4 regions of the Nocardioides sambongensis genome follow, and region 1 is predicted to be linked to each of the others. Evidence: predicted binding sites of a transcription regulator. Region 1 holds the regulator's gene; each other region holds the start of a gene.
The links. Region 1 encodes LexA, which represses DNA repair genes until DNA is damaged. Its sites were predicted from a motif close to TCGAACANNTGTTCGA; they were not measured.
Positions count from the first base shown of each region.

Region 2: a site for LexA is predicted at 4,488-4,503, ahead of FIV43_RS16670 (HNH endonuclease signature motif containing protein). Genes of this name have one in related genera too.
Region 3: a site for LexA is predicted at 4,870-4,885, ahead of FIV43_RS23325 (DUF222 domain-containing protein). Genes of this name have one in related genera too.
Region 4: a site for LexA is predicted at 3,654-3,669, ahead of FIV43_RS14615 (HNH endonuclease signature motif containing protein). Genes of this name have one in related genera too.

Region 1 is NZ_CP041091.1:2,735,976-2,743,422, forward strand. Features, by position in the region: gene FIV43_RS12935 (vitamin B12-dependent ribonucleotide reductase) at 1-963, opposite strand, end outside; gene nrdR (transcriptional regulator NrdR) at 1,181-1,678, opposite strand; gene FIV43_RS12945 (hypothetical protein) at 2,056-2,382, shown strand; gene FIV43_RS12950 (LysM peptidoglycan-binding domain-containing protein) at 2,565-2,942, opposite strand; gene lexA (transcriptional repressor LexA) at 3,352-4,083, shown strand; gene FIV43_RS12960 (MXAN_6640 family putative metalloprotease) at 4,289-5,995, shown strand; gene FIV43_RS12965 (ATP-dependent DNA helicase) at 6,033-7,447, opposite strand, start outside.
Region 2 is NZ_CP041091.1:3,553,822-3,561,268, forward strand. Features, by position in the region: gene FIV43_RS16650 (NAD(P)/FAD-dependent oxidoreductase) at 1-355, shown strand, start outside; gene FIV43_RS16655 (UBP-type zinc finger domain-containing protein) at 387-731, opposite strand; gene FIV43_RS16660 (cation:proton antiporter) at 863-2,104, shown strand; gene FIV43_RS16665 (bile acid:sodium symporter family protein) at 2,234-3,121, shown strand; gene FIV43_RS16670 (HNH endonuclease signature motif containing protein) at 3,133-4,209, opposite strand; gene FIV43_RS16675 (aspartate aminotransferase family protein) at 4,771-6,075, opposite strand; gene FIV43_RS16680 (3-hydroxybutyrate dehydrogenase) at 6,444-7,202, shown strand; gene FIV43_RS16685 (MFS transporter) at 7,220-7,447, shown strand, end outside.
Region 3 is NZ_CP041091.1:3,968,061-3,975,507, forward strand. Features, by position in the region: gene FIV43_RS18475 (L,D-transpeptidase family protein) at 1-730, opposite strand, end outside; gene FIV43_RS18480 (lamin tail domain-containing protein) at 957-3,497, shown strand; gene FIV43_RS23320 (HNH endonuclease signature motif containing protein) at 3,545-4,210, opposite strand; gene FIV43_RS23325 (DUF222 domain-containing protein) at 4,207-4,818, opposite strand; gene FIV43_RS18490 (demethylmenaquinone methyltransferase) at 5,063-5,752, shown strand; gene FIV43_RS18495 (NADH-quinone oxidoreductase subunit A) at 6,073-6,429, shown strand; partial or broken gene FIV43_RS18500 (NuoB/complex I 20 kDa subunit family protein) at 6,443-6,996, shown strand; gene FIV43_RS18505 (NADH-quinone oxidoreductase subunit C) at 6,993-7,447, shown strand, end outside.
Region 4 is NZ_CP041091.1:3,112,181-3,119,627, forward strand. Features, by position in the region: gene FIV43_RS14600 (IclR family transcriptional regulator) at 1-25, shown strand, start outside; gene FIV43_RS14605 (DUF6297 family protein) at 13-1,509, opposite strand; gene FIV43_RS14610 (ABC transporter ATP-binding protein) at 1,499-2,140, opposite strand; gene FIV43_RS14615 (HNH endonuclease signature motif containing protein) at 2,170-3,642, opposite strand; gene FIV43_RS14620 (MFS transporter) at 3,762-5,276, shown strand; gene FIV43_RS14625 (nuclear transport factor 2 family protein) at 5,233-5,715, opposite strand; gene FIV43_RS14630 (aldo/keto reductase) at 5,775-6,779, opposite strand; gene FIV43_RS14635 (helix-turn-helix transcriptional regulator) at 6,776-7,447, opposite strand, start outside.

The DNA.
Region 1 (7,447 bases):
GAACAGGTCGCGAGCGTCGACGGTCTCGATCACCTCGCCGGTGCTGCGCGAGCGCAGGCCGAACTCGGCACCGTCCTCGACCGCCCGCATGAACTCGTCGCTGACCCGCACCGAGTTGTTGGCGTTCTGGTACTGCACGGAGGTGATGTCCTCGCCGCCGAGGTCCATGTCGAACCCGGCGTCGCGCAGCGCGCGGATCTTGTCCTCCTCACGCGCCTTCGTCATCACGAACTGCTCGATGTCGGGGTGGTCGACGTCCAGCACGACCATCTTCGCCGCGCGGCGGGTGGCGCCGCCGGACTTGATGGTGCCGGCCGAGGCGTCGGCGCCACGCATGAAGGAGACCGGGCCCGAGGCGGTGCCGCCGGAGGAGAGCAGCTCCTTGGACGAACGGATCCGGGAGAGGTTGAGGCCGGCGCCGGAGCCGCCCTTGAAGATGAACCCCTCCTCCTTGTACCAGTTCAGGATCGAGTCCATGGAGTCGTCGACCGAGAGGATGAAGCAGGCGGAGACCTGCTGCGGCGACCTGGTGCCGACGTTGAACCAGACCGGGGAGTTGAACGAGAAGTACTGGTGGACCAGCAGCCAGGTGAGCTCGTGCTCGAACACCTCGGCGTCCGCCGCGGAGCCGAAGTAACCGTTGTCCACACCTGCCTTGGTGTAGGTCTTCACCACACGGTCGATCAGGTCCTTGAGGCTGCTCTCACGCTGCGGCGTGCCGACCGCACCGCGGAAGTACTTCGTGGTGACGATGGTCGAGGCGTTCAGCGACCAGAAGTCGGGGAACTCCACACCGGTCTGCTCGAAGACGGTCTCGCCGGTCTTCCAGTTCTTCTGGACGACGTCGCGCCGCTCCCAGGTGATCTCGTCGTAGGGGTGCACGCCCTCGGTGCTGAAGACACGCTCGATCTTCAGGCCGCTGGACGCGCCGGTGTCGGCGGAGGTGTTCACCGTCTCGGTCATGGTCTGTTCGTACTCCCCTGGTTGGTGCGGCTGGTTGGGCGACTTGCGGGACGAATTGCGGTGGGTCGAATGGTGCGACGGGGCGGTCACCGGTGGCGGACCCGATGACTCCGAGTCTCCCCGGGTGCACCGACACTTTCGACCCGAGCGAGGGTGCCGGTGAGATGTTTTGGTGCCCGGCAGGCAGCTTCCCCACTACCTGCCGGGCAGCTTGTGGTCAGCCCGACCGCGACGCCAGTACGGCGGGATCGGGCTGGGCCGACTGCAGCGCATGATCGGCGCGCAGCACGGCGATCTCGGCCTCGAAGTCCTCGGCGGACTCGAAGCCACGGTAGACACTGGCGAACCGCAGGTAGGCGACCTCGTCCAGCGCTCTCAGCGGAGGCAGAATCGCCAGGCCCACTTCGTGAGCGGCGATCTCAGGACTCCCGGCCAGGCGCAGCTGGTGCTCGACCTCTTGACCCAGGCGAGCGAGAGCGTCCTCCGAGACGGGTCGCCCCTTGCACGCCTTGCGCACGCCGGAGACGGCCTTGTTGCGATCGAAGGGCTCCGTGGTGCCCGATCGCTTCAGCACGGTCAACTGCATCGCCTCGACGGTGGTGAACCGCTTCTCACACGCCTGGCACATCCGGCGCCGGCGGATCGACCCGCCGTCGTCGGCGACCCTGGAGTCGAGGACCTTGGTGTCGCAGTGCTTGCAGTACGGGCAGTGCACAGGGTCCTCCTCCCGGGGGCACGTCCAGCACGTCGATGACGGCCGGACACGGTGGTGGCGTGTGGAAAAACGAGGTGATGCTGTGGAGATCCAGTCGAGAACTGTGAGTACTCAGCACCCGTTCTGTGAACTAGATGTGGAGAACTACACCGCTGTAACTACTAGATGTAGTGGTAACCGTACGCCTGTGCCCCAAGCCATGCAACACCCGGGGGTAAAGACTTCTCGACCGACTCCCTCGCGCACTCGTTTGCGCAGGTCACCGCGGCGCCGGACGTTCCGGCGCGGGCCGGCGGAGGCGTGTCGCGAGCCGATCCGGTCGCCCCGGCTGGCGGGTTGCGGCAGACGCGCACCCACCGATCAGGGAGAATGAACCCGTGAGTGGGAAGCGCGCCGGCGATCGACAGCAGCGGAGGTTCCGCCCCACCTATCTCCTGCTCGCCGGGGGCATCACGCTCAGCCTGGTCGCGTGGGGCTACCTGGTGTACGCCGCGATCGACTTCGGCGCCACCGCCCGCCAGGACGGCGACGCCGCCGCCTGGGGATTCCTCGTGCTGGCCGCCATCGGCGCCGTGGCGTGCCTGTTCCTCTCCTTCATGCTCATCGTGCGCCTCTCCCGCGCGCTCGGACTGACTCACGCACCGGAGCCACGACCGAAGCGCGACCCCTCGACACCCAAGGGCGGGCGGCGCGCGTCGCGCTGAACGCCGCGGCGATCACCGAGGGTGCGACCTCGGACCCAGCGAACAGCGCGAGGGCGGGATCTCGGCGATCCCGCCCCTCGTCTTCCCCTGTGGGCCTTGGCAGGGCCCCTGCGTCCACCGGGGTCGAAGCGATGGACACGAGTCTTGGTGGCGAGGGCCCGTGGCGCCTCAGCCGTCAACCGTCACTCGGTCGGGACGCGCAGGTCCTGACCGGCGTAGACCACGCTCGAGTCCAGGGCGTTGAGCTCCTGGATGCGGTCCATCACCGAGCGGACGTCGCCGTCGCCGGTGCTCGCCGCGGCGTCGCTCGCGATCTCCCACAGCGTGTCGCCGTGCCCGACGGTGACCACCTCGACCGGCGCCTCTCCCTGCTCGGAGGTGGCGATCGAGCCGGAGGCCAGCCAGATGCCGAGGCCGAAGGCGACCATCAGCCCGAGCGCGAAGACCACGGCACGCCCGCGGCGGGTGAGCCGGACACCCGGTCGGCGTGAGCTCGTCGCACGGCGGACGTCGCGGGCCGGCGTCGTACGGGAAACGGGGGAAAGGGTGATCGTGCTCATGGTGACCTCCGGGGGAAGTGGCTCCGCGAGCGGAACCTCGGGTCGGTTGGCGTGCGATCGAGACTCTGGCGAAGGCCCCCGACAGATCCCGCGGACTGCGTCCGACGGGAAGTCCGGCGGGCCTCTCGACCATCAGTTCGAATCGAACACCTGTACGACGTTAGATCATCTGTTCGAACGAGGTCAAGAGGTTGTTCGAATCGATGTTCGAACCCTACGGCGGCGACCGGCGACCGCTCGGGGCGGCGACGAGCGACCGCGGCGCCGACACGCCCGCTTCGAACAGGTGTTTGATCCGAGTCGCGGATGGGCGCTACCGTCGACACACGAGCCGGCCCGCAGCTCGCTCCGCCCCACGGCTGTCCCGACGCTGCGCCAGCACGGCACCCAGCACTCCCAGGAGGATCCGATGACGGGCAAGAAGACTCCCGGCAAGGCAGCCGTGCGCGAGTTCCCCGACGGCCCGCCGGACGCCACCGGCCTCACCCCGCGTCAGCAGCGGATCCTGGCCACCATCAAGGACTCCATCGAGGTCCGCGGCTATCCGCCCAGCATGCGCGAGATCGGCGCGGCGGTGGGCCTCACCAGCACCTCGAGCGTGGCCCACCAGCTGCGGATGCTGGAGGAGAAGGGCTTCCTCAAGCGCGACCCGAACCGCCCCCGCGCGATCGAGGTGTTCCTGCCCGAGGTGATGGCGGCACGCCGTTCCATCTCCGGGGCCGAGGAGAGCAGCGTCGACGAGACCGGCGTCGGCGATGCCAACCCGCAGGCCACCAACGTCCCGGTCGTCGGGCGGATCGCCGCCGGCGGACCGATCCTCGCCGAGGAGCGCGTCGAAGACGTCTTCCCGCTCCCGCGCCAGCTCGTCGGCGACGGTCAACTCTTCCTGCTCGAGGTCAGTGGCGAGTCGATGATCGACGCTGCCATCTGCAACGGCGACTACGTGGTGATCCGCCAGCAGAACACCGCGGAGAACGGCGAGATCGTGGCCGCGATGATCGACGGCGAGGCGACGGTCAAGACGTTCCAGCGCAAGGAGGGGAAGGTCTGGCTGCTGCCGCACAACGCGTCGTTCGACCCGATCGACGGCACCCACGCCACCATCCTCGGCAAGGTCACCGCGGTGCTGCGTCGGGTCTGACGCGACACCCCGGTCGCCCGTCCGGGTGGCCCCGGGTGTCGCGTCAGATGGAGTTGGAGGGACCGGCTGCGTAGGCTCAGGCGGTCCCTCCTCCGTCTGCTCCCCCAGCGAAAGCAGTCCCACGTTGCGCTCTCGTCGTACGGCGTCCATCGGTGCCGCCTTCGCCACCACCGCCGCCCTCGTCCTGATCGGCATGCCTGCAGGCGTGGCTGCACCGACCCCGATGGACAACCCCGGGCTGAGCAGCTCGCCGACGGACCCGGCCGATCCTGCGGCACCGGGTGAGCCGACCGCCCTGGCCGAGGACGCGCTGGCAACGGTGGAGGACCTGCTCGAGGACGGCACTGCCACGCCCGAGACGTTGGCCGATCCCGGCACCACCACCGCCGACGGCGCGACCAGCACGGTGACCGAGTCCGACCTGACCCTGGCGCTGCGCGACCTGGCGGTGCGCGCCAGCTCGCTGACCGGCGAGGAGCGGGCGGAGGCGGAGCGGCTGCTGGCCCGACCTGCCGGCGACGGCAGCACCGGCAAGTGCTCGCTGCACGGCACCTATGGCGACGTCACCTGCTACCGCGAGGCCGCGACCCCGAAGAGCACCTGCTCCGACGTGGTCTGCGTGCACTGGGTGAACAAGGGATCGGCCCTCGGCGCCGGCGAGAAGGGCGACAGCTACAACGCGGTCCCCACCGAGGACGACGGCCCGGGCGGCGCGTGGGACGGCACCGCCGGCGACGGCATCCCCGACTACGTCGAGGTCGTGCTCGCCGAGATGAGCCACGTGGTGGGCACCTACGCCGACGCGGGCTATCGCAGCGTGGTCTCCGACGACGGGCTCGGCGGCAACGACCTGCCCGACATCTACCTCGGCGAGATCGGCCAGCAGGGCCTCTACGGCTACTGCACCACCGACGACCCGGCTGTCCTCGAGGACGACCAGGACGGCACCGCGCACGTCGCGAGCTGGGCCTACTGCGTCCTCGACAACGACTACGCCGCCAGCGAGTTCCCCGCGCACACGCCGCTGGGGAACATGCAGGTGACGGCGGCCCACGAGTACTTCCACGCCGTGCAGTACGCCTACGACGTGGACGAGGACTCCTGGATCCTCGAAGCGACCGCGACGTGGGCCGAGGACTACCTCTACGACGACGTCAACGACAACGTGAACTACCTGCGCTACGGGCCGCTCGGGCGTCCGGCGCAGTCGCTCGACACCTTCGGCGGGTCCGCCCACTACGGCACCTGGATCTTCTTCCGCTACCTGACCGACCGCTACCCTGCCGCCACCGCCGGGCTGCCCGACCTGATCCGCGAGCTGTGGGAGTCCCTCGCGCACGACGGCGCGGGCGCGAAGGGCTACTACAGCGTGCAGGGCGTCGAGAAGGCGCTCGCGGCCCGCGGCACGACACTCAACCGGGTCTTCCCGCGGTTCGCGGCCGACAACCGGCGACCGAACCGGACGTACGACGAGGCCGCGGCGAACAAGTACCCGACCGCCCCGCTGAGCAAGCGGGTCAAGCTGACCAAGAAGCGGGTCCGCACCGTGCAGACCTCCCGCCTGGACCACCTGGCCGCGCGGCACTACCGATTCGTCCCGGGCGCCCGCGGCAACTGGGCGCTGCGGGTCGGCGTCGACCTCAACGACGTGGCCCAGGGCGGAGCGGTGCTCGCCACCGTCAAGAAGCGCGGCCAACCCGCCACGACCCACCGGATCTGGCTGAAGAAGGACGGCGACCGGTTCAAGCGGTTCGACTTCCGGCGCAGCCAGGTGAAGTGGATCGAGATCAGCATCGTCAATGCCAGCACCCGCTACCGCTGCGACCTGGGCTACCCGTGGAGCCGGACCTGCCAGGGCGTGCCACGCGACGACGCCCGCAAGCAGGTGGTCCGCGCCGCACTCGTGCGCTGATCCCTTGCGCTGAACCCCGTGCGCTGAATCAGGCTGCTCAGGCGCTGGTCGAGCCGGCCAGCCTGGCCAGCGCTTTGCGCACCACCTGGGGGTCGGTGGTCGGCCACATCGCCGGCAGGCTCGCCTTGAGGAAGCCGCCGTAGCGCGCGGTGGCCAGACGGGGGTCGAGCACCGCGACCACTCCGCGGTCCGCGTGCGTGCGGATCAGCCGGCCGGCCCCCTGGGCCAGCAGCAGGGCCGCATGGGTCGCCGCCACCTGCATGAACCCGTTGCCGCCCGCCTTGTCGGCGGCCCGCTGACGGGCGCTCATCAACGGATCGTCGGGACGCGGGAACGGGATCCGGTCGATGATCACCAGCTGGCAGGTGTCGCCGGGGACGTCGAGGCCCTGCCAGAGGCCGAGCGTGCCGAACAGGATGGTGTACGGGTCGGCCACGAACTGCCGAGCGAGCTCCGGCAACTGAGCGTCTCCCTGGGCCAGCGTGGTCAGGTGCGGCAGGCGGCGGCGTACCTCCTCGGCGGCGGTCTCCGCGGCGCGGCGGCTGGAGAAGAGCCCCAGCGCACGGCCGTCGGCGGCGTCGACCAGCTCGACGATCTCGTCCAGCTGGGCGGAGCCGAGCCCGTCCCGCCCGGGCGGGGGCAGGTGGCGCGCGACGTACAGGATGCCCTGGCGGGGGTAGTCGAACGGACTGCCCGCGTCGATGCCGATCCACGGCTCGACGCCCTCACGGACCTCCCCGACCGGCGATCCCGGCTCGGCGCGCTCGGTCGGCTTCAGTCCGACGCCGGTGGCCACCGAGTTGAAGTCCCCACCCAGCATCAACGTCGCGGAGGTCATCACCGCGGTCTTGTCGGTCAGCAGCTTGTCCCGCATCTGGCCCCACACCTGGAGCGGTGCGATGCAGAGCCGCGGCGGCAGCCGGTCGGTGCCCTCGGTGAGCCACAGGACGTCGGCGTCGGAGCCCGCGGCCATCCGCTCGGTCGTCGCGAAGAGCTCCTGGACCGCGCCCTTGGCCTGGGTGAAGGCCGCGTCGGCCTCGTCGGCCTTCTGCTTCGGGAACGCCGAGACGCAGGCCCGCGCGGCATCCCGGACCAGCGTCAGCGCGTCCGCCAGCTCCTCCGGTACGACGTCGAAGCGTCCCGGCCGCGCCTCGGCGATGGCATCGCGGAGGGCGTCGGCGGCATCGGCCAGGTCGTTCGGGGCCTCACCGTCGGCGTGCCGCATCGCTCGGCGCGCGGTCCGCTCCACCTCGGCGACCCACAGCTCGTCGGTGGCCGCCTGGGTGACCCGGGCGACCAGCTCGTGGGCCTCGTCGATCACCACGGTGTCGTAGTCGGGGATCATCGGGACGCCCTCGACGGCGTCGATCGCGAGCAGGGAGTGGTTGGTGACGATCAGGTGCGAGCGCTGCGCCTTCTCCTTGGCCCGCTCGGCGAAGCACTCCTCCCCGA
Region 2 (7,447 bases), 820 kb from region 1:
CGGTCGGGGCGAGGGTCGGTTGGAGGAGGTCACTCTGCGCCACTGCGACACCGGCGAGCACGAGCAGGTCGACTGCGGCGCCCTGATGCTGCTGCTCGGCGCCGACCCGTGCACCGGCTGGCTGACCGGCAGCCTGTGCCTGGCCGACGACGGCTTCGTGGTGACCGGGCGGGACCTGCCGCAGTACAAGTGGTCCGGTGGCATTCCGCCGGAGTCACTCGCCACCAACGTCCCCGGCATCTTCGCGGTCGGCGACATCCGCGCGGGGTCGATGAAACGGGTCGCCTCCGCCGCGGGCGAGGGTGCCGCGGTCGTGCCGCTGGTGCACGCGTACCTGTCCGGACTGGACGGCTGAATCCAGGCGGAGCCCGGCGCCGGCGACCGGGTCAGGGGTGGAGGTGGTCGCGCCAGTCGGCCGGGAGCCGATCCGCCGGCCCCGGCGCGCTCTGCTCCGCGGGGTGGGCCTGCGGGTCGGCGAGCGTCGGGCCCCGCACGCCCGACTCCTTCCGGTAGTCCCAGAACCAGTCCTCGCCCGGCTCGAAGCTCTGCACCACCGGGTGGCCGCTGGTGCGGAAGTGGGCGGTCGCGTGCTGGGACGGGCTGGAGTCGCAGCAGCCGACGTGGCCGCACTGGGCGCAGCGGCGCAGGTGCACCCACCAGCCCGCGGACTCCTCGCACTCCACGCAGCCGGCGCCGGAAGGAGCGGCGGACGGGTCGATGCCTTCGGTCATGCACCCACTCCACTCCGGTCCGCCGTGGTTGGCAAGGGACGGCGATGATCGGATCGCGCTCGGGAGAGGACGTGCGCCAGCAGCGGTGACGATCGGCACCGGACGTGCGCCCGCAGTGGGAGAATCCGCGGGTGATCACGCACGTCGCGACTGCGGCCTCCTCCTCGTCGTCGGCCGACGAGCTCACCACGGCGATCGTCTCCCTGTTCTGGATCGCGTGCGTGGTGGCCGTGTCGCCCCTGGTGGTGAGGCTGGCGCGGGGGCTGGTGCCCGACGTGGTGGTGCTGCTGGTGCTCGGCTGTGCGATCGGCGCCAGCGGCCTGGACCTGGCGTCCACCGGCGACGGGGTGGAGCTGATCCGGGAGCTCGGGCTCGGCCTGCTCTTCCTGATGGCGGGCTCCGAGATCGACCCGGCCACGCTGCGCTCGCAGCAGGGGCGGCACGCCGCGGTGACCTGGCTGCTCTGCCTGGTGCTGGGCTTCGCGTTGGCGTGGGCGTTCATCCCCGACGCCGACTTCCAGGTGGCGCTGGTGCTGGCGATCGCGATCACGTCGACCGCGCTCGGCGCGATCCTGCCGATCCTGCAGGACCGGGGGCTGGGCGGCACCGCGCTCGGTCGCGCCGTGCTCACCCACGGCGCGATGGGCGAGCTCGGCCCGATCCTGGTGATGGCGGTGCTGCTCGGGTCGCGCAGCACACTGAGCACCCTCGCGCTGCTGATCCTGTTCGTGATCATCGCGATCGCGGTCACCGTCGTACCGCGTGCGCTGGTGCTGCGGGTCCCGGGTCTTCGCGTGGCCCTGATGGACGGCATGCACGGCACCGGCCAGACCGGGATGCGGGTGATCTTCCTGCTGCTGCTCACGCTGATGGCGGCCGCCGCGGTCTTCGAGCTCGACGTGGTGCTCGGGGCGTTCGCGGCCGGGTTCATCCTGCGCGAACTGCAGCCGGCCGACGCACACTTCCTCGAGGAGCGCGTCCAGATCGTGGCCTGGAGCCTGCCGGTGCCGGTCTTCTTCGTCACCTCCGGGATGAGCATCGACATCGACGCGGTGATGGAGCGGCCCGGGTTGGTGGTCACCTTCGTGGCGATGATCATCCTGGTGCGCGGCGGCGTGGTGTGGCTGCGTGAACGGTTCGGCGTGACCGGGTCCGGCCTGACCACCCGGGCCGAGCGCTACCAGCTGGCGCTCTACTCGGCGGCCGGTCTGCCCATCATCGTCGCGGTGACCGAGCTCGCGCGGGAGCGGGACCTGATGCCCGAGGACGTGGCTGCCACCCTGGTCGCCGCCGGTGCGGTGACGTTGCTCCTCTTCCCGCTGCTGGCCCGGTTCGGCGGGCGTCGCCGGGAGCGACTCGCGACGCGGAGCTGAGCCGGGTGGGTGGTCCAGCCCGGTGATCGCGGATCGCCGCGGGGCCGCCGAGTAGCGGGTTGTCGCCCGGAGTCGGCACCGGACTGACTACTGTGACCACCCTCACAACCAGTCCCGAGGAGAGCCGCGATGAACGACTCCGCCTTGATCACCGTCGGCCTGCCGATCGCCCTGGCCATCATCATGTTCGGCCTCGGCCTCTCGCTGACGCCGTCGGACTTCGCCCGGGTCGCCCGCAGCCCGAAGGCGGTCGCGATCGCACTGGTGCTGCAGATCCTGGTGCTGCCGGTGATCGCGTTCGGCCTGGTGACCGCCTTCGACCTGGACCCGCTGCTCGCGGTCGGCGTGATGCTGCTCGCCGCCTCGCCCGGCGGGACCACCGCGAACCTGTTCAGCCACCTCTTCCGCGGGGACGTCGCCCTCAACGTCACCCTCACCGCGATCAACTCGGTGCTCGCAGCGGTCAGCATCCCGCTGATCACCAACTTCGCGATCAGCCACTTCGACGCCGACGGGGAGCTCGGCCTGCAGTTCACCAAGGTGATCCAGGTCGTGGCGATCGTGCTGGTGCCGGTCGCGATCGGCATGGTGGTGCGCAGCCGCTCGGCCGAGTTCGCCCACCGCGCGGACAAGCCGGTCCGGATCTTCTCGATCATCGTCCTCGCCGCCGTCGCGATCGGTGCTCTGCTCGGCGAGCGCGACAACATCGGGGAGTACCTGGAGCAGGTCGGCCTCGTCACCGGCCTCTTCTGCCTGATCAGCCTCTCCCTCGGGTACGGCGTGGCGCGGCTGCTCCGGCTCAGCCAGGCGCAGGCCGTCGCGAGCTCGATGGAGATCGGCATCCACAACACGACCATCGCGCTCACCATCGCGCTGAGCGTGCTCGACAGCACCGAGGTCGCCATCCCGAGCGCGGTCTACTCGATCTTGATGTACGTCCTGGCGACCGCCTTCGGCTTCGCGATCAGTCGGGGTCGGACGGGTGCGGAGGAGGCCGTCCCGTCGCACCGGGCGTGACCCGACCGGTCCTATCTCCGTCGGTGGTATCTGCGGTCGCCGTTGGCCAGTCGGGTGGTGGCGTAGGTGGGGTCGTGTTCGCGGTGGTGGTGGAAGGAGCAGAGGAGTAGGCCGTCGGTGAGGTCGGTGCGGCCGCCTTTCGACCAGGGGTCCAGGTGGTGGGCTTCGCACCAGCGGGCTGGGATGGTGCAGCCTTCGGCGCGGCAGGTCTTGTCCCGGAGTCGTAGTGCGGTGCGTTGGGCTGTGGTGAACAGCCGGCGGGCGCGTCCGAGGTCGAGGACTTCGGACTTGCCGCCGAGGACGGCGGGGAGGATCTTGGCGGTGCAGGCCAGCCGGCGGGCGTGGGCGGCGCTGATCCGCTGCTCGCCGTTGGTGTCGTGGCTGGGGTCGAGGAGTCCGGCCGTGGCGAGGTCGCGGGTGAGCTGGGTGTGGTCGATGGTGACGATCACGGTGGTGGTGTCGCCACCGTGGTCGGGCAGGTTCGCGGGGTCGAGGTGCTCCAGGAGTGCTCCGAACGCGAGGCCGCGGGCGTGGTGCTGTGGCAGTCGTTCGGCGTCTGGGTTGGCGCCCGTTCTTGCGTCCTGGTCGGAGGCGTGGTGGCGGGGTGAGGTGTAGGCGTCGAGGTAGGTCGCCAACCGGCCAGCGATGGGGTCGGGGACCAGGGCGGTGATCCGGGTCAGCCCGTCGCCCAGGGACCGGATCCGCAGGCTGGTCTTGGCGTGCGCGGCGGCTTCCAATGCGGCGAGGCGTTTGGCGTCTTCCTCTTCGGCGATCTCGGGGGCGACGACGTCGAGGATCCGGTCCGCGAGGCGACGTAGCTCTTTCGGACCGAACCCACCCTCGGGTATCCCGGGCCGGTCGCCGGTGCCGAGAGCGACGAGGTCGGCCTCGGCCCGCCGCCGCGCCTTGGTGTCGATCCGGGCCGGCAGGGCGTCCAGGCCGGTGGTGATCACCCGCGCCTGCTCCAGGGACAGTGCACCGCGGGCCATCGCCGCCCCACCCGCGGCCAGGACTCGTCGATCGAGGTGGCGACCTTCGACTCCGCACGCAACCGGCCGGGGTCGGTGCCGGTCCGCAACGCCACCCACCCGGCGACATCCCGCGCCCCGTGCGTGTCCGCGATGTCGGCCGACGCGACCAGGACCCGCATCCGCAGCTCCACCACCTGCGCCTCGAGCGCCACCAACCCGGTCAACAGCGCCTCGCGTTCGGGCATGGTGAGGAACCCGGGCTGACGCTCCGCGACCTCACCCAACGCGTCTCGGCACACCGCGACCGCCTCGCCCAGCGGGGTGCGGGTGCCGGTCAGCGACATCGGGAGAACCTTCCGAGACAGGTGCAGCAGATGCCCCGATTCTACGTGATCTCGAACACCAGTTCGAGCCCTACGGAGAGGTTTGTGGAACTGTTCTTGCAGCTCAGAGCCTGTTTTCCACAGATCGTCCGCAGCTCCTGGCCCACTCTGGGACTCGCGTGCCGCGTGGGCACTGACCGGACCAACAGCACGCGCCGACCCACCCAGGCCGACCCACCCAGGCCGACCCACCCAGGCCGACCCACCCAGGCCGACCCACCCAGGCCGACCCACCCAGGCCGACCCACCCAGCCGAGCGGCCCGCGCCGACCCACGCGCCGAGCAGTCGCCGTACTCACCCAGCGGCGACGCAGGCCTCGATCGCCTCGCCCAGGATGTCGATCCCGCGATGCAGGTCGTCGTCCTCGATGGTGAGGGGTGGGGCGATCCGGAAGATCCCGCCCATGCCGGGCAGCTGCACGATGTTGAGGTGGAGGCCGCGCTCCAGGCAGGCAGTGGTGACCGCGCGTCCCAGCTCGTCGGCCGGCGCCTTGGTCGCCTTGTCGCGGACCAGCTCGATGCCCTGCAGCAGGCCGCGGCCGCGCACGTCGCCCACCTCCTCGAAGCGGTCGCGCAGCCCGTCCAGCCGCGCGGTCAGCTCGACCCCGAGCCTCGCCGCGCGTTCGACCAAGCCCTCGCGCTCGACGACGTCCAGCACCGTGAGCGCGACCGAGGCGGCCAGCGGGTCGGAGACGTGGGTGGTGAAGAAGAGGAAGCCGCGCTCGTGGCAGGTCTCCTCGATGGCCGCGGTGGTGACCACGGCCGCCACCGGGAGGCCGGCGCCGAGGGTCTTGGAGAGAGTCAGGACGTCGGGCACGACGCCGTCCCGCTCGAAGGCGAACAGCGTGCCGGTGCGGCCGACACCGGTCTGCGCCTCGTCGAGCACCAGCAGCATCCCGCGCCGGTCGCAGTGCTCGCGCAGCCGCGCCAGGTAGCCCTCGGGCAGCTCGATGATGCCGCCGGAGGAGAGGATCGGCTCGACCAGGCAGGCGGCGAGGCTGCCCACCGACTGCTGGTCGATCATCCGGAAGCCGTAGTCCAGCTCGGCCTCCCAGTCGTAGGACCCGTCGGGGTGCCGGAACGGCGAGCGGTAGGCGTTGGGCGTGGGCAGCGTCAGGTTGCCCGGCACCGCTGGTCCGTAGCCCCGCCGGCCTGCCGAGAAGGTGGCGGACGCGGCGCCGGAGGTCATCCCGTGCCAGGACTGGTCGAAGGAGACCACCTCGAACCGTCCGGTGAACAGCTTGGCCATCTTGATCGCGGCCTCGTTCGACTCCGCGCCGGTGGTGAGCAGCAGGGTCCGCTCCAGCGGCGCGGGGAGCAGTCCGGCGAGCCGGGTCGCCAGGTCCACCACCGGGCGGCTCAGCATCCCGGAGAACAGGTGGTCGAGTCGGGCCACCGAGGCGGAGACGGTCGCCACCACGTCGGGATGGGCGTGGCCCAGTACGGCGCTCATCTGCCCCGAGGTGAAGTCGAGGATCGCCCGACCCTCCTCGTCCCAGACGCGGCAGCCCTCGGCCCGGTCGATCACCCGCGGCGTGAAGGCGCCGCCGTACCGCACCAGGTGCTGCTCGGCCTGCTGCCAGAACGTGGACCGACCCATCGGATGCTCCCCTCGACCGGGCCGCGACGGTGTGCCGCGCGCGTGCCGCGAGGCTAGGGCGTGTCTCCCAAGTCCCCGCCTGCTGCGCGGCGCTTCCGACTCGATCTGGCTGTGTCGGGGCCGCTCGACGTGCGATCCGGCATGCCGTCGCGGTCCCCGCCTTGCCAGATCGGCCGGAAACACCGCTCGCTACGGCGCCGACTCGGGAGACACACCCTAGGTCATCCGGCCCGTCCGCGCCGCCGCCGACGCCGGCACGATCACGCCGCGCCCGCCACCAACCACGACCCCACGTCACATAGATGCAGCTCGAATATGTGCGCGTGGAACATAGTGCAGGTGACGGCGGTCACCCTACGTTCGACGTCATGTCCACCCACCTGTCCGGGCGCACCGCCCTGGTCACCGGCGCCGCGAGTGGCATCGGTCGCGCCGTCGCGCAGCGCCTCGCCGCCGACGGTGCCCGGGTGCTGCTGCTCGACCACGACCGGGCCGGGGTGAGGGCCGCCGCGGAGGAGGTCGGGGGCGATCCGATGGTCGTCGACCTGACCGACCGGGAGGCGATCCGGGGTGCCGGGCTCGACCGGCGCGGCATCGACATCCTGGTCAACAACGCCGGCATCCAGCACGTGGCGCCGGTCGAGGAGTTCGACCCGGACGCCTTCGAGCGGATCCACCGGCTGATGCTGATCGCACCGTTCCTGCTGGCCCGCGCGGTCCTCCCCACCATGTACGCCAACGGTTGGGGGCGGCTGGTGCACGTCTCCTCGGCGCACGGGCACCGCGCGTCGCCGTACAAGTCCGCCTACGTCAGCGCCAAGCACGGGCTCGAGGGCCTATCGAAGGTGCTGGCGCTGGAGGGCGCCGAGCACGGCGTCACCAGCAACACCGTCTGTCCCGGCTACGTGCGCACGCCGCTGGTGGAGGGACAGCTCAGCGACCAGGCCCGGACCCACGGGATCACCGAGGAACGGGTCCTGCAGGAGGTGCTGCTCGCCCGCACGGCGGTCAAGCGCCTCGTCGAACCGGAGGAGGTGGCCGGCCTGGTGGGGATGCTGTGCGGGCCTGGCACCGACTCGATCTCCGGAAGCTCCTACCTGATGGATGGCGCCTGGAGCGCCGCTTAGAGAGAAGGAAGCACGCAATGACCAGCTCGACCTCGGGTGCCGGGACCAGCGCGGACGCGCCGGCCGCAGAGCGCACCAACATCGTCAAGGTCGTCTTCGCCAGCCTGATCGGCACCGCCGTGGAGTGGTACGACTTCTTCCTCTACGGCTCGGCCGCCGCACTGGTGTTCGGCACCCTCTTCTTCCCGGAGTCCAACCCGGTCAACGCCACCCTGCTGGCGTTCGGCACCTACGCGGTCGGGTTC
Region 3 (7,447 bases), 1.2 Mb from region 1:
TGGACTTGTCGATGCAGAGCACGCGACCGGTGCGGCAGCGGGCGTCGAGCGCGCCCGGGGTGTTGCCGCCGACCTGGTTGGTCAGCTCGGCGTCGGTCGGCTCGGTGGACATCTCCTCCAGCCGGGTCAGCGTGCGCTGGTCCACCTCGCCGGTGACCGGGAAGCCGCGCTTGGCCTGGAACCCGCGGACCGCCGCGACCGTCACCTCGCCGTAGTAACCGGTGACGTCGGTGTTGAACCAGTCGATCTGACGCAGCCGCGCCTGCACCTCGCGGACCCCGTCGCTCTCGTCGCCGACGGAGTAGAGCGCGGGCCCGGCGACCATTCCCTGCGTCCGCCCGTCGTCGGCCGGGTCGTCGGCCGGGTCGTCGGTCGGGTCCTCGCTCGGCTCGTCGCTCGCCTCGTCGCTCGCCTCGTCAGTTGGCTCGTCGTCGCTGTCGTCAGCGCCGGCACCGGTCTGCCCGGCCGACGGTTCGCGGCCGTCGGCGGGTCCGCCGGAGCCGTTGCCGGTCCGGTCGTCGGCGTTCCCCGGCCCGCCGTCCTGGCCGGATCCCGAGGAGGGACCCTCCTGGCGTGGTGAGCCGGCCCGGTCGCTGCGGGCGTCGGCCGCCGCCTCGGTGTCGGCGTTGCGGTAGGCCCACCCGGCGCCGTACGCGAGCAGGCTGAGGACAGCGGTGAGGACGACGACGATCGCGACGCGACGGCCGGTCCGGTGTGTGCGGGTGGTCATGCCATCAAGACGTCCGAAGCGCCGAGTCGGTTGCGAACGACTTGATCACGAAACGGCATCGGTGCCTCGGGGCCACCGCGGCGCGACCGACCGGTCGCGCACCGCTCGCCCGGCGTTGCCCACCCGTTCATCACTGGTTCGTACGACGCCGCGAGGCTGCCCGGGTTTGCCCCACTGCTCATCTCGTCGCCGACTCGGGTGCGGCCGTCCCCAGAGGAACCACTCCGTGCAGATCAACCCCGTACAGGCCGGCCCAGCTCCGATCGACTCGTCACAGAGCAGACGCCGCGCACTGGCGGCTGCCGTCGCCGGGACGGTGGTGCTGGCGCCGCTCGCGCTGGTGCTGGCGCCGCTCCCCGCCTCCGCCGCCGCCACCGACATCCGGATCAACGAGATCATCACCGACTCCGCCACCGTCGCGGACAGCATCGAGCTGACCAACATCGGCGCCGCGTCGGTCGACCTCTCCGGCTGGGTGGTCAAGGACGACAAGGACGACCGCACCCTGGCGCTGCCCTCCGGCACCGAGCTGGCGCCCGGTGACTACCTGACCGTGGTGACCGCCACCGACGACGACGCCGGGTTCGGGCTGGGCAACGGGGACGCGGCACGGATCTTCCTGCCCGACGGCACCACCCTGGTCGACGGCCACAGCTTCCCGAGCCACTCGGCGCCCTCCTGGTCGCGCTGCGAGGACGGCACCGGTGACTTCGTCCAGGCGAACAGCGAGACCCTCGGCGCACCCAACGACTGCCCGGCGCCGGGCGGTGCGGCGGACGTCCGGATCAACGAGATCGAGTCCAACGGTGACGTGGTCGGCGACTGGGTCGAGCTGGTCAACGCGGGTGACGCCGCGGCCGACATCTCCGGCTGGCGACTGATCGATGCCGACCCCGAGCACCAGTTCGCCGTGGTGCCGGACGGCACGGTGCTCGCGCCGGGCGGGTTCGTCGCCCTCTACACCGAGTTCCCGGCCCCCGGTTTCGGTCTGGGCTCGGCCGACACGGTCACGCTCTACCGTGCCGACGGCACCTCGGAGGTCGACACCCACTCCTGGGCCGACGGCCACGCCGGTACGACGCTCGGCCGGTGTCCCGACGGCACCGGGAGCTGGCAGGAGACGACCGTCCCCACCCGCGGCAGCGCGAACGCGTGCAGCCCGGTCCGGATCAACGAGGTCGAGTCCAGCGACCCTGCCGGGGGACCGGACTGGGTCGAGCTGGTGAACCTCTCCGGCGCCGACGTCGACCTCGCCGGCTGGGAGATCCGCGACAGCGGCGACGCCGAGCCGACCGTGCTGCCGGCGGGCACCGTCGTACCCGCCGGGGGCCACCTGGTCGTCGACGACCTGGCGGCCGGGCTGGGTGGCAGCGACAGCGCCCGGCTGCTGGACGACACGGGCGCGGTGATCGACTCCCACAGCTGGGTCGCGCACGCACCTACCACCTACGGCCGCTGCTCGGACGGCGTCGGCACGTTCACCGGCACCGTCGCCGCCACGCCGGGCGGGGTCAACGACTGCCCCGGCCTGGACACCGCTCCGTGGCCGGGCTCGCCCGAGGTGGCGACCAGCGACCTGGCGGAGACCTTCGGACAGGACGCCAGCGGCGTCACCTTCGACCCCGAGCACGCCGGCGTGCTGTGGGTGGCGCAGAACAAGGCCGGCACGCTGCGCAAGCTCACGAAGGACGGCGACACCTGGGTGCCGGCCGCCGGGTGGGCGGAGGGCCGCGACCCGAGGTACGCCGACGGCACCGGTGCCCCCGACACCGAGGGCATCACGATCGGCCCGGACTCCGCGGTCTACCTGGCCTCGGAGCGCAACAACGACGTCTCCGGGGTCAGCCGCAACACCGTGCTGCGGTACGAGCCCGAGGTCTCGATGAACGCCACCGACGAGTGGGACCTGACCGCCGTGCTGCCCGCGGTTGGCGCGAACCTCGGTCTGGAGGGGGTGACCTGGGTGCCGGACCGCTACCTGGTGGAGAGCGGCTTCGTCGACGACTCCACGGGCTCGGCCTACGATCCCGCGACCTACACCGACCACGGCAGCGGGCTGTACGTCGTCGCTGTGGAGGGCACCGGCCAGCTCTACGTGTTGGCTCTGGACCAGACGGACGCGGTCGACGAGGCGGCGCACCTGGTGGCCACCGTCGACCCCCGGCTGCTCACCAACGCCGGCCCGGCCGCAGCGATGGACGTCTCCTGGGACCCGGAGACCGAGCAGATCTGGGCGCTGTGCGACGACAGTTGCGACGGCGTCTCGGTCACCCTGACCGTCGATGAGGCGGGGTCCTTCGCGGTCGACGCTGCCTACGACCGGCCGGTGGGGATGCCGAACCTCAACAACGAGGGCCTCGCCGTCGCCCCGCAGAGCACCTGCGTCGACGGCCGCAAGGAGGTCGTGTGGAGCGACGACGGCGACACCGACGGCCACGCGCTGCGCAGCGGCACCCTGCCCTGTACGGCGACGGAGCCGGAGCCCGAGTCGGAGGCGAAGCGGTTCGCGCTGAAGCGGAAGCCCCGGATCGTCGGAGCCCACCGGGTCGGTCGCACGATGCGAGTGCGCACCGGGGCGGTCGCGCCACGACCGACGGCGGTCCGGGTGGAGTGGCGGGTCGCCGGCAAGGTCGTCCGCGGCAATGCCCGCACCCTGAAGGCGCGGACGTGGATGGCCGGCAAGCCGGTGGTCGTCCGGGTGACCTACCGGGCCCCGGGCTACCAGCCGCGCACCGTGCGGTCGGCGCCGGTGCGGATCCGCCGCTGAGTCGCTCCGCGGCCGGCTGCCTCGGGGCTCTGAGGCAGCCGGCTTCCCTATCTCCGTCGGTGGTATCTGCGGTCGCCGTTGGGGAGTCGGGTGGTGGTGTAGGCGGGGTCGTGTTCGCGGTGGTGGTGGAAGGAGCAGAGGAGTAGGCCGTCGGCGAGGTCGGTGCGGCCGCCTTTCGACCAGGGGTCCAGGTGGTGGGCTTCGCACCAGCGGGCTGGGATGGTGCAGCCTTCGGCGCGGCAGGTCTTGTCCCGGAGTCGTAGTGCGGTGCGTTGGGCTGTGGTGAACAGCCGGCGGGCGCGTCCGAGGTCGAGGACTTCGGATTTGCCGCCGAGGACGGCGGGGAGGATCTTGGCGGTGCAGGCCAGGCGTCGGGCTGCGTGGGCGCTGATCCGCTGCTCCCCGTCGGTGTCGTGGCTGGGGTCGAGGAGTCCGGCTGTGCCGAGGTCGCGGGTGAGCTGGGTGTGGTCGATGGTGACGATCACGGTGGTGGCGTCGCCACCGTGGTCGGGCAGCTGGTTCGGGTCGAGGTGCTCGAGGAGCGCTCCGAACGCGAGGCCGCGGGCGTGGTGTTGCGGCAGCCGTTCGGCGCCTGAGTCTTGTTGGTGCGGTGAGGTGTAGGCGTCGAGGTAGGTCGCGAGTCGTGCTGCGACCGGGTCGGGGACCAGGGTGGTGATCCGGGTCAGCCCGTCCCCCAGGGACCGGATCCTCAACGATGTCTTCGCAGTGGCCGCGGCTTCCAATGCGGCGAGGCGTTTGGCGTCCTCCTCGTCGGCGATCTCGGGGCCACGACGTCGAGGATCCGGTCCGCGAGGCGGCGTAGCTCTTTCGGACCGAACCCACCCTCGGGCACCCCGGGCCGGTCGCCGGTGCCGTACGCCACCAGATCGGCCTCGGCCCTCGTCCGCGCCTTGGTGTCGATCCGGGCCGGCAGGGCGTCCAGGCCGGTGGTGATCACCCGGGCCTGCTCCAACGACAACGCACCGCGGGCCATCGCTGCCCCCACCCGCGGCCAGGACTCGTCGATCGCGGTGGCGACCTTCGACTCCGCACGCAACCGGCCGGGGTCGGCGCCGGTCCGCAACGCCACCCACCCCGCGACGTCCCGCGCCCCATGGGTCGAGGCGACATCGGCCGACGCGGCCAGGACCCGCATCCGCAGCTCGACCACCTGCGCCTCCAACGCCACCAACCCCCTCAACAGCGCCTCACGCTCGGGCATCGCGAGGAACCCCGGTTGACGCTCCGCGACCTCACCCAGCGCGTCTCGGCACACCGTGACCGCCTCGCCCAGCGGGGTGCGGGTGCCGGTCAGCGACATCGGGAGAACCTTCCGAGACAGGTGCAGCAGATGCCCTGATCCTACGCTCGTTCGAACTGGTGTTCTAGTGGTCCGAGTGACCTGTGGACGAATGTTCTCCCAGGTCAGCCGCCCATTGCGCCCGTCGTGCGAGCGGGGTGGCCACCCCGCCCTCGCGGGCGCCACGACCAGCACCCGGTCCCACCTCCGGCCGGGTGGCCACCCTGCCCCGTCGCCCGCAGGCACCCGGCAACTACCCTTCGGGGTGGCCCGTGCAGCGCTCGACAAGCAGCCCGCCGACGTCCGTCGAATGTTCGACACCGTCGCGCGGCGCTACGACCTGACCAACGACGTGCTGTCCTTCGGGCAGGACCGGCGCTGGCGGCGCGAGGTGCTCGACGCGGTCGACCCGTCGTACGGCGAGCGGGTCCTCGACCTCGCGGCCGGCACCGGCACTTCCAGCCAGCCGTTCGTCGACGCGGGGGCACAGGTCGTGCCCTGCGACTTCTCGATCGGCATGTTGAAGGTCGGCAAGGAGCAGTTCCCGGCGCTGCCGTTCACCGCGGGTGACGGCACCAAGCTGCCGTTCCGGGACGGCTCCTTCGACGCGGTCACCATCTCGTTCGGGCTGCGCAACATCGTCGACCCGGTGGCCGGCCTGGCCGAGATGCGCCGGGTCACCCGGCCCGGCGGCCGCATCGTGGTGTGCGAGTTCAGCCACCCGACCTGGTCCCCCTGGCGCACGGTCTACCTGGAGTACCTGATGAAGGCGCTCCCGGCGATCGCGACCACCGTCTCCTCCGCCCCGGACGCCTACGTCTACCTGGCCGAGTCGATCCGTGCCTGGCCCGACCAGGCGGGCCTGGCCGCGATGCTCGCCGAGGCGGGCTGGGCCTCGCCGGAGTGGCGCAACCTCTCCGGCGGGATCGTCGCCCTGCACCGCGCCACCGCCTGACTGCACCGCCCGCTCCTCCGCTGGCTCGCCGCGGCGGCCACTGCCGCCACCGACCCCCGGCTGCGCGCGCCCGTGTAGCCCGCCGACCGTCCGGCGACAGCGACCGCTGTCACCGACACCCCTGATTTTCGTCACGCACGCGTGCCCTAAATCCGCAGGTCAGGCCACATTTCGTTAACCCGACCCCCTGTCGGGCCGTGGTTCGGGAGTGGCAGTATGTGTTCCACGCCACTAGTGATTCTGTTCACAAGATCACGATGTGGGCCTGCCATGACCCGCGCAGGACGGCTCGACCGGACCGCGCGGAGGAGGGAAGGACGATGGAGCTCTACACGCCGGTGCTGGCGCTCGCCGCCCTCGCCGCGCTGTTCGCGGTCGGGTCGATCGTGATGAGCGCGTTCGTCGGGCCGCGGCGCTACAACCGGGCCAAGGTCGACTCCTACGAGTGCGGCATCGAGCCGACGCCGCAGGCGCTCTCCGGCCGCTTCCCGGTCAAGTACTTCATCACCGCGATGCTCTTCATCGTCTTCGACATCGAGATCATCTTCCTCTACCCCTGGGCCGTCCATTTCGACGCGATGGCCTGGTTCGGGCTGATCGAGATGGTCGTCTTCATCGCCACCGTGTTCGTCGCCTACGCCTACGTCTGGCGTCGCGGCGGGCTCGACTGGGACTGAGAGGGATCTAGCCATGGGTATCGAGGAGAAGCTCCCCAGCGGGGTCCTGCTGAGCACGGTCGAGGGCCTGGCCGGCTACATGCGCAAGGCCAGCTTCTGGCCCGCCACCTTCGGGCTGGCCTGCTGCGCCATCGAGATGATGACGTCGGGCGGACCGAAGTACGACACCGGCCGGTTCGGCATGGAGGTCTTCCGGGCCAGCCCCGGCAGGCCGACCTGATGATCGTCGCCGGACGGGTCAGCCAGAAGATGGCCCCGGTGCTGCGCCAGATCTACGACCAGATGGCCGAGCCCAAGTGGGTGCTCGCGATGGGCGTGTGCGCCAGCTCCGGCGGCATGTTCAACAACTACGCGATCGTCCAGGGCGTCGACCACGTCGTCCCCGTCGACATGTACCTGCCGGGCTGCCCGCCACGGCCGGAGATGCTCATCGACGCGATCCTCAAGCTCCACCAGAAGGTGCAGCACACGCCGTTCGGAGTCCGCCGTGAGGAGCAGATCCGCGAGCTCGAGGCCGAGGGCCTGAGCGCCCTGCCCACCGGCGACCAGAAGGGACTCATGCGGTGAGCGACGAGAAGGACCCCACCCCGCAGGGTGCCGAGGACACCGACAAGGCGCCGGACCAGGCCGCCGTCGAGCAGTCGCCGGAGAACGTGCCGGCACCTCCCGGCGAGCACGCGATCGGTGAGCGGCACGGGATGTTCGGCACCCGCGGCTCCGGCGACACCAGCGGTTACGGCGGACTGGTCAGCCGGGTGGTCCTGCCCGGCGCCGCCCAGCGACCGTTCGGTGGCTGGTTCGACACGGTCGCCGACAAGCTCGACGACCTGATCGAGCAGGTGGTGATCCACCGCGGCGAGATCACCTTCCACGTCGCGCGCGAGAACATCGAGGCGGTGTGCCGGCTGCTGCGCGACGACCCGTCGCTGCGGTTCGAGTTCCTCAGCGGGGTCAGCGGGGTGCACTACCCGGACGACACCGGCCGCGAGCTGCACGCCGTCTACCACCTCGGCTCGAT
Region 4 (7,447 bases), 380 kb from region 1:
GGCGCGGCGCCGCTACCGCGGCTGACTCGTCGCCGTCGGCCGGGTCAGCCACCCGAGGGTGAGCAGGCTGACCGTCAGCGACAGCCACACGCCCCACCCCGCGATCAGCAGCGGCAGGCCGGCGAGCAGCCAGACATCCACGCCTCGGGCCAGGTTGGCGAGCAGTCCGGGCGGTACGCCGCCGGCCGGCGTCGAGACGAGCGGAGCGGCGAAGTCCGGCGGACGTGCACAGACCCAGCGGACCGTGGCGGCGACCCCGACCAGCCCGGTCGCCAGGGAGAGTCCCAGTGCCGCCGGCGGCCCGGTCGCGGCCAGCAGCGCGGGCGCGGCTGCCGCTGCGAACGCCATCAGCCCCACGCCGGGCACGACGAGGTGGGCGACGACGACCGCGCGGCGGTCGAACGGCAGCATCGCCGCGAGGCTGTCGGTGCGGGTGATCACCCGGAGCCCGGAGCAGAGGCTGGGCCCCACCAGCAGTGCCGCCAGGCTGGTGCCCAGCATCACCCCCCGGCCCGCCTCCGCGGCGGCGAGCGCGTAGGGCACCGCGAGCAGGAGCACCAGCACCGCCCAGGGCTGCGGGGATCGGACCGCTCGGCGCAGGTCCCGGTCGACCATCGCCCACCACCCGGACGGCCCGCCACGGCGGGACCGGACCGTCGCGGCAGCGCTCCAACGGCGGGCCAGCAGGACGTCGTACATCAGTCCGAGGTCGAACGACGCGAGCGCGCCGGACAGGCTCGGCCAGACGGCCTCCGTCTCGGCGAGCGTGCGACGTCGTACCGCCGGCAGCGCGTGGTCGGCGCGGGTCCCCAGCGCCGCCGCGGCGACGGTCAGGCCGATCGCCACCACGACCAGCGCGGCGGTCCACCAGCCCACCGGGTCATCCGCGACACCATCCGCGGCGGGGAGCGCCACCAGCCCCGTCGCGCTGGCGAGCAGCAGCAACCACAGCACTGCGGCCAGGAGCCAGGTGAGGCGTGCCGCGCCACGTCTCTCCCCGATCTGGGACCACGCGGCGTACGCCGTCGCGGCGGCACCGCCACCGGCGGCCGACACCAGGTACGACGCGGACTCGGTCGCGCCGCGCCCGGCCAGCACCACCGGGACCGTGGCGATCAGCACGGCGGTGAGTCCGCCGATCGCGACCATCCGCCACAACGGTGGACGCAGCAGGTCGCGCCGGTCGACCGGCGTGGTGAGCAGCCATGCCGAGGTCGCGGGCGAGACGAAGACCGGCCCGAGGAGGCGGGCCAGCACCATCGCGATCAGCACCGCGGTCAGCGCTGCCACCAGCGGCACCAGCGAGCGGGCGTCGGCACAGGCCGCGGTGCAGGCGGAGTCGGTGGCGGCGCGCAGCCCCCACAGGACGTTGCCGACCATCGATCCGATGATCGCCACCGAGATGAGTGCGACGTAGGCGTCCTCGAACAGCCGCCAGATCCTCAGCTCCGAGCGCCCCCGCCGCCAGGCCCGGATCTCGGCCCGCAGCTCGGCGGCGTCAGTCCTCACCCGTGTGCTCACCGAGTCGGAGCACCCGGTCGCAGGTCGCCTCCACGAGGTCGGCGCGGTGGCTGACGAGCAGGACCGCACAGCCCGCCTGCTTCTCCCGCACGAGGCGGTCCTTGAGCCAGTCCACGCCCTCGGCGTCGAGGCGTTGCTCGGGCTCGTCGAGGACGAGCAGTCGTCGCGGACGGACCAGGGCGCTGGCGAGCGCGAGCCGACGCCGTTGACCGGAGGAGAGCGCGGACGGCAGATGCCCCGACACCTCGACGAGATGCAGCTCCTCCAGTACGTCGTCGACGACCGCCTCCGCGTCGTCGACGCCGTGGGCGCGCGCGAGGAGGTCGAGGTGCTCGACGAGGCTCAGGTCCGGGAAGAAGTCGATGTCGTCCATCACCACCGCGAGGTCCCGCCGGAACCGTGGGGACCGCTCGTCGAGACCCTCCCCGTCGAGCAGCACGTCCCCGGCGTCCCGCGCCATCGCACCCATCACGCAGCGCAGCAGGGTCGACTTGCCACTGCCGTTCGGACCGACCACCGCGACGGCCTCCCCGGCATCGATCGTGAGGTCGACCGAGTCCAGCACTACGTGATCCCCGAAGGCGCGCCGAAGGCCGCGGACCGAGAGCAGGGCAGGCATCAGGCCGACGACTCTAGCCGTCGGGTGGGTCAGGCGGCGTGGGGTGGTGGTCGTCCGGGTGTGTAGGCGATCCGGACGCGTTGGTGGGTGGGGGTGGGTGGTGGTGGTTGCCAGTGGGGTTGGCCGGTGTCGGGGTTGATGGTGATGGTCCAGGGGGTGTGGTGGGCGGTGGTGTGGTGGCGTCGGCAGAGGAGGATGAGGTTGTCGAGGCTGGTGGGGCCTGCGTCGGCCCAGTGTTGGATGTGGTGGGCGTCGCAGGCCAGGGGGAGGCGGGTGCAGCCGGGGAAGGCGCAGTGTTGGTCGCGTAGCACGAGCGCGTTCCAGAGTCCGGGGGTCACGGTGCGGGTGCTGCGGCCCAGGTCGAGGATCTCGTTGTGGGTGCCGAGGATGGCGGGGATGATCTCGGCGTCGCAGGCCAGGCGTCGGATGGCGAGGGCGGAGAGGGTGTGGCCGCCGGTGAGGGTGCCGGTGGGTAGGTGGCCGGTGTGGCTGGTGGGGTCGGGCAGGCCGGTGGTGTGGTGGATGCCGCGGAATCCGGCGGGGTCGGCGCCGGCGGCCTTCTCGGTCAGGTCGGCCAGGTTCATGGTGATGGTGATCCGGGCGGTGGTGCCGTGGGCGCGGGGGAGCTGGTCGGTGGCTTGGTAGCGGGTGGCGAGCTCGACCAGGGCGTCCCACATCCGCACGCCGGCTTCGCGGGGGTCGCGGCCGTCGTGGCGGCAGCCGGCCTCGGGGCAGCGGCGGCGGGTGCTGGGGGTGTTGGGGTCGTGCAGGAGGGGTCCGTCGTCGGGCAGCGGGGTGCCGCCGCAGGCGCCGGGCTCGGTGGTGGCCGGTGCCGCGAGTGGCATCAGGATGGTCTTGACGAGCTCGGTCTCCTCGATGGTGGCGTAGCCCTTGATCCGGACCCCGCCGAGGTGGTCGGGGGCGAAGGAGAGGAACCGGGCGTGGTGGGCGCCGCGTTCGGCGCGGGGTTTGTCGAGGTCGGCGCGGAGCAGCTCGCCGTCGGGGTCGAGCTCGCGGACCACCTCACCGAAGGCGTGGTCGAGGTCGGTGGCATCGACCCCGGCCTGGGCGACCCGGTCCAGCATCAGTGCGGCGGCGTCCTCGCGTAGCTCGGGCACGTGGGGCAGGGTGGCGACGCGGCGCGCGATCACACCGGCCTGCGCGAAGGAGATCCGTCCCTGGGTCAGTGCGTCACGGACCGCGGGCAGGTCCTGGGTCTGTTGCGCGACCCGCACCCACGCGGTGCCTGAGCCCTTGCGGCCGCCGGTGGCATGGGTGAGCAGCTCCTTGGTCGAGGCCCACCCCAGCTCGTGGGCCACGTCGTGTTCCTCCAGCGCCTCGGCCAGACCCACCATCACCCCGTCCAGCACGGCCCGCGTGCACGCGGCCAGGGCCAGCACCTCAACGAGCTCGGCCGATGCCACCGGCTGGGCCTGTTCGGCCGAGGCGAGGGCATCGACGGCCGCGGAGACCGTCCGCAGTGCCTCGGTGAGTGTGCCCATGCCCCATGATATCGAACACGTGTTCGAACGATCAAGGGCTGATCCACACCCTCTGCCGACGCACGACGGGACGCACGACGCGACCGCATCACAGGATCGCAGTCGGGTATTGGATCTGCATGGGAGCAGAGACCGGACGGATCACCACCGACATCCCCGCGCGGCTGGACCGGCTGCCGTGGGCCCGGTGGCACTGGCTGATCGTCGTCGGACTCGGCACCGTCTGGATCCTCGACGGCCTCGAGGTGACCATCGTCGGGTCGCTCTCCGCGGCGTTGAAGGACCCGGACACCGGCCTGGGTCTCAGCAGCTCCGACGTCGGCCTCGCCGGCGCGATCTACGTCGCCGGCGCCTGCCTCGGTGCGCTCTTCTTCGGCCAGCTGACCGACCGGTTCGGCCGCAAGCGACTCTTCCTGGTGACGCTGGTCGTCTACACCGTGGCCACGGTGCTCACCGCGTTCGCTCCCGCCGCCTGGTGGTACTTCGGCGCCCGGTTCCTGACCGGTTTCGGCATCGGCGGTGAGTACGCCGCGATCAACTCCGCGATCGACGAGCTGATCCCGGCCTCCCACCGCGGCCGGGTGGACGTGGTGATCAACGGCTCCTACTGGCTCGGGGCGGCCGGTGGTGCGCTGCTGACCATCCCGCTGCTGGACCCGACACTGATCCCCGCGGAGTGGGGCTGGCGCCTGGCGTTCGGCCTCGGCGCGGTCCTCGCGGTCGGCATCCTGGTGGTGCGACGCAACGTGCCGGAGAGCCCGCGGTGGCTCTTCATCCACGGCCGCGAGGAGGATGCCGAGCGGATCGTGCAGCGCATCGAGCGCACGATCGAGGAGGAGACCGGCGCCGAACTGCCCGCGGCGGAGGAGACGATCACGCTGCGCCAACGGCGCACCATCCCGTTCCGGATGATCGCCCGCACCGTCTTCACCCTCTACCCGCGGCGCACCATCCTTTGCTTCTCCCTCTTCGTGGGCCAGGCGTTCCTCTACAACGCGTTCTTCTTCACCTACGGCGACACCCTGAGCACATTCCTCGGCGTGGACCAGACCGGGTGGTACCTGGCGGTCTTCGCGCTGAGCAACTTCGCCGGAGCGCTGCTGCTCAGCCCGCTCTTCGACCGGATCGGGCGGGTGCAGATGATCAGCTTCACCTACATCCTCTCCGGGCTGCTGCTCACCCTGGCCGGGGTGCTGCTGGGATCGCTGACCGCGACCAGCCTCACCGCGCTGGGCGCCGCGACCTTCTTCTTCGCCTCGGCCGGGGCGAGCGCGGCGTACCTGACCGCCAGCGAGATCTTCCCGATGGAGACCCGGGCGCTGTGCATCGCGTTCTTCTACGCGATCGGCACCGCCGCGGGCGGGATCAGCGGCCCGCTGCTGTTCGGCTGGCTGATCGACCGCGCGTCGGCGAGCGGCGACATCACCGGCATCGCGGTCGGCTACTTCATCGGGGCCGCGCTGATGATCGCCGCGGGCGTGGTGGAGATCCTGCTCGGCGTCCGTGCCGAGGGCCGCTCGCTGGAGAGCATCGCGCAGCCGCTGACCGTCGACGACGCCGCGGAGGGCGACGGGACGGGCGAGGGCGACGTCAGTGCGCCAGGTCCGGGTCCCAGCGGTTCGCGATCAGCTTGAAGCTGGGCGTGTCCTTGTGGGAGGTCACCGCCTCGTAGATCCGCTCGTAGGAGGTCGCCGCGATCCGCCAGCGCCCGTCGGCGTCGCGCCGGTACTCGTCGTTGTAGTAGCCGGCGCCGCGGACGGTGACCTCGAAGTCCGGCACGATGACGGTGTCCTCGAACGCCCAGGAGGCGGTGGCGCGGTCGCCGTCGACGTCGATCTCGGGGTGCTGCGCGATGTGCACGGTGACGGTCCCGTTGCTCAGGTTCTCCCGCATCGAGGCGACCACCGCGTCGCGGCTGTCGAAGTGCAGCGGCTCGCCCATCGCCTTCGTGCCGTACCGCGCCCGGACGTCCTCGGCCAGACAGTCGCCGAACTCGTCCCAGAGCTTGAGGTCCAGGGTGCGGAAGTAGCGGTACTTGAGGCGCTTGATCGACTCGATCGCTTCGAGGTCCATGCCCGGAGACTGCCAGAGAACCAGAACCTGTTCTAGTGCGCTGACCGGTGAACGGGAGGTCAGCTCCGGTCGATCATCGCCTGCATCGCCTCCGGGTAGCGGTCTCCCACCACCGTCACCGCGTCGGACGCGGCGCTCAGCTCGGCGAGGTCCTCGGCGCTCAGCGCCAGCTCGGCGGCGCCGAGGTTCTCCCGCAGTCGCCCCATCCGGCGCGTGCCGGGGATCGGCACGATCCAGGGCTCCTGGGCGAGCAGCCACGCCAACGCGACCTGCCCGACGCTCGCGTCGCGACGGTCGGCCACCGACCGCACGCGGTCGACCAGCTCGAGGTTCGCGTCCAGCGCCTCCGCGGTGAAGCGGGGCAGGTTCGCCCGGATGTCGCCCTCGCCGAACGTGGTCTCCCGGGTGACCTGACCGGTCAGCAGCCCCCGGCCCAGCGGGCTGAACGGCACGAACCCGATGCCGAGCTCGGCGAGGGTGGGCAGCACGGAGTCCTCGGGCTCGCGCCAGAAGAGCGAGTACTCGCTCTGCAGCGCGGTCACCGGCTGTACGGCGTGGGCCCGGCGGATCGTGGTCGGGCCCGCCTCGGACATCCCGAAGTGCCGCACCTTGCCCTCACCGATCAGCTCGCGGACAGTGCCGGCGACGTCCTCGATCGGCACGTTGGGGTCGACCCGGTGCTGGTAGAGCAGGTCGATGACGTCGGTGCGGAGCCGCCGCAGCGACCCGTCCACGGCCCGGCGGATGGCGTCGGGCCGGCTGCTGACGCCGGTCTGGCGGCCGCCCTCGTCGTACGCGAAGCCGAACTTGGTGGCGATCACGACGTCGTCACGGACCGGCGCGAGCGCCTCGCCGACGATCTCCTCGTTGTCGAAGGGACCGTAGACCTCGGCGGTGTCGAAGAAGGTGACGCCGGCCTCGACCGCCTCGCGGAGGAACGCGATCGCGGTGCTCCGCTCCGGGGTCTGGCCGAAGCTCTGGCTGATCCCCATGCATCCGAGTCCGGGGGCGGAGACCTCCAGTGCGGTGCCGTGGTCGGTGCTGCCGAGCAGTCGGGTGGTCATGCGTCCTCTCCTTCGTTCACGGTGACGGTGTCGTGCTGGCTGGCCGCCCAGGAGGCGAGGAGACGGAGGCCGTCGTGCGCCGGCGTGCCCGCGGCAGCGGTGTAGATGTTCAGGGCGAGGCCCGGCTCGGACGGCAGCTCGAGCGTCTCGTAGTCCAGGTCGAGCTGACCCACCGCAGGGTGCCGCAGCCGCTTGCTGCCGTTGCGGTGGTAGCGCACGTCCTGGGACGCCCAGCGCCGCCGGAAGACCTCGCTGCGGGTGGAGAGCTCCCCGACCAGCTCGATCAGGGCCTTGTCGTGCGGGTTGCGGCCCGCCTCCAGTCGCAGCATGGCGGCCGCGTCCCGGGCGACCTGGTCGTAGTCGACGAAGAAGTCCCGTGCCGCCTCCTCGTGCAGGTAGATGAAGCGAGTGGTGTTGGCGGGGCGCCGGTCGTCGGCCTCCAGCACCGGCGCATACAGGGCACGGGCCATCGCGTTCATCGCGACCACGTCGTGGCGTCCGTTGCGTACCCAGGCGGGCGCGTCCCCGATCGCGTCGAGGACCTGCTGCACCGCCGGGCGCACCGACGTCCCCGGTGTCCTGCGGCGCCGCCCCGTCGGACCGGAGGCCCGGGCCAGTGCCAGCAGGTGCTCACGCTCGGCCTCGTCCAGCTGCAGCGCGGAGGCCAG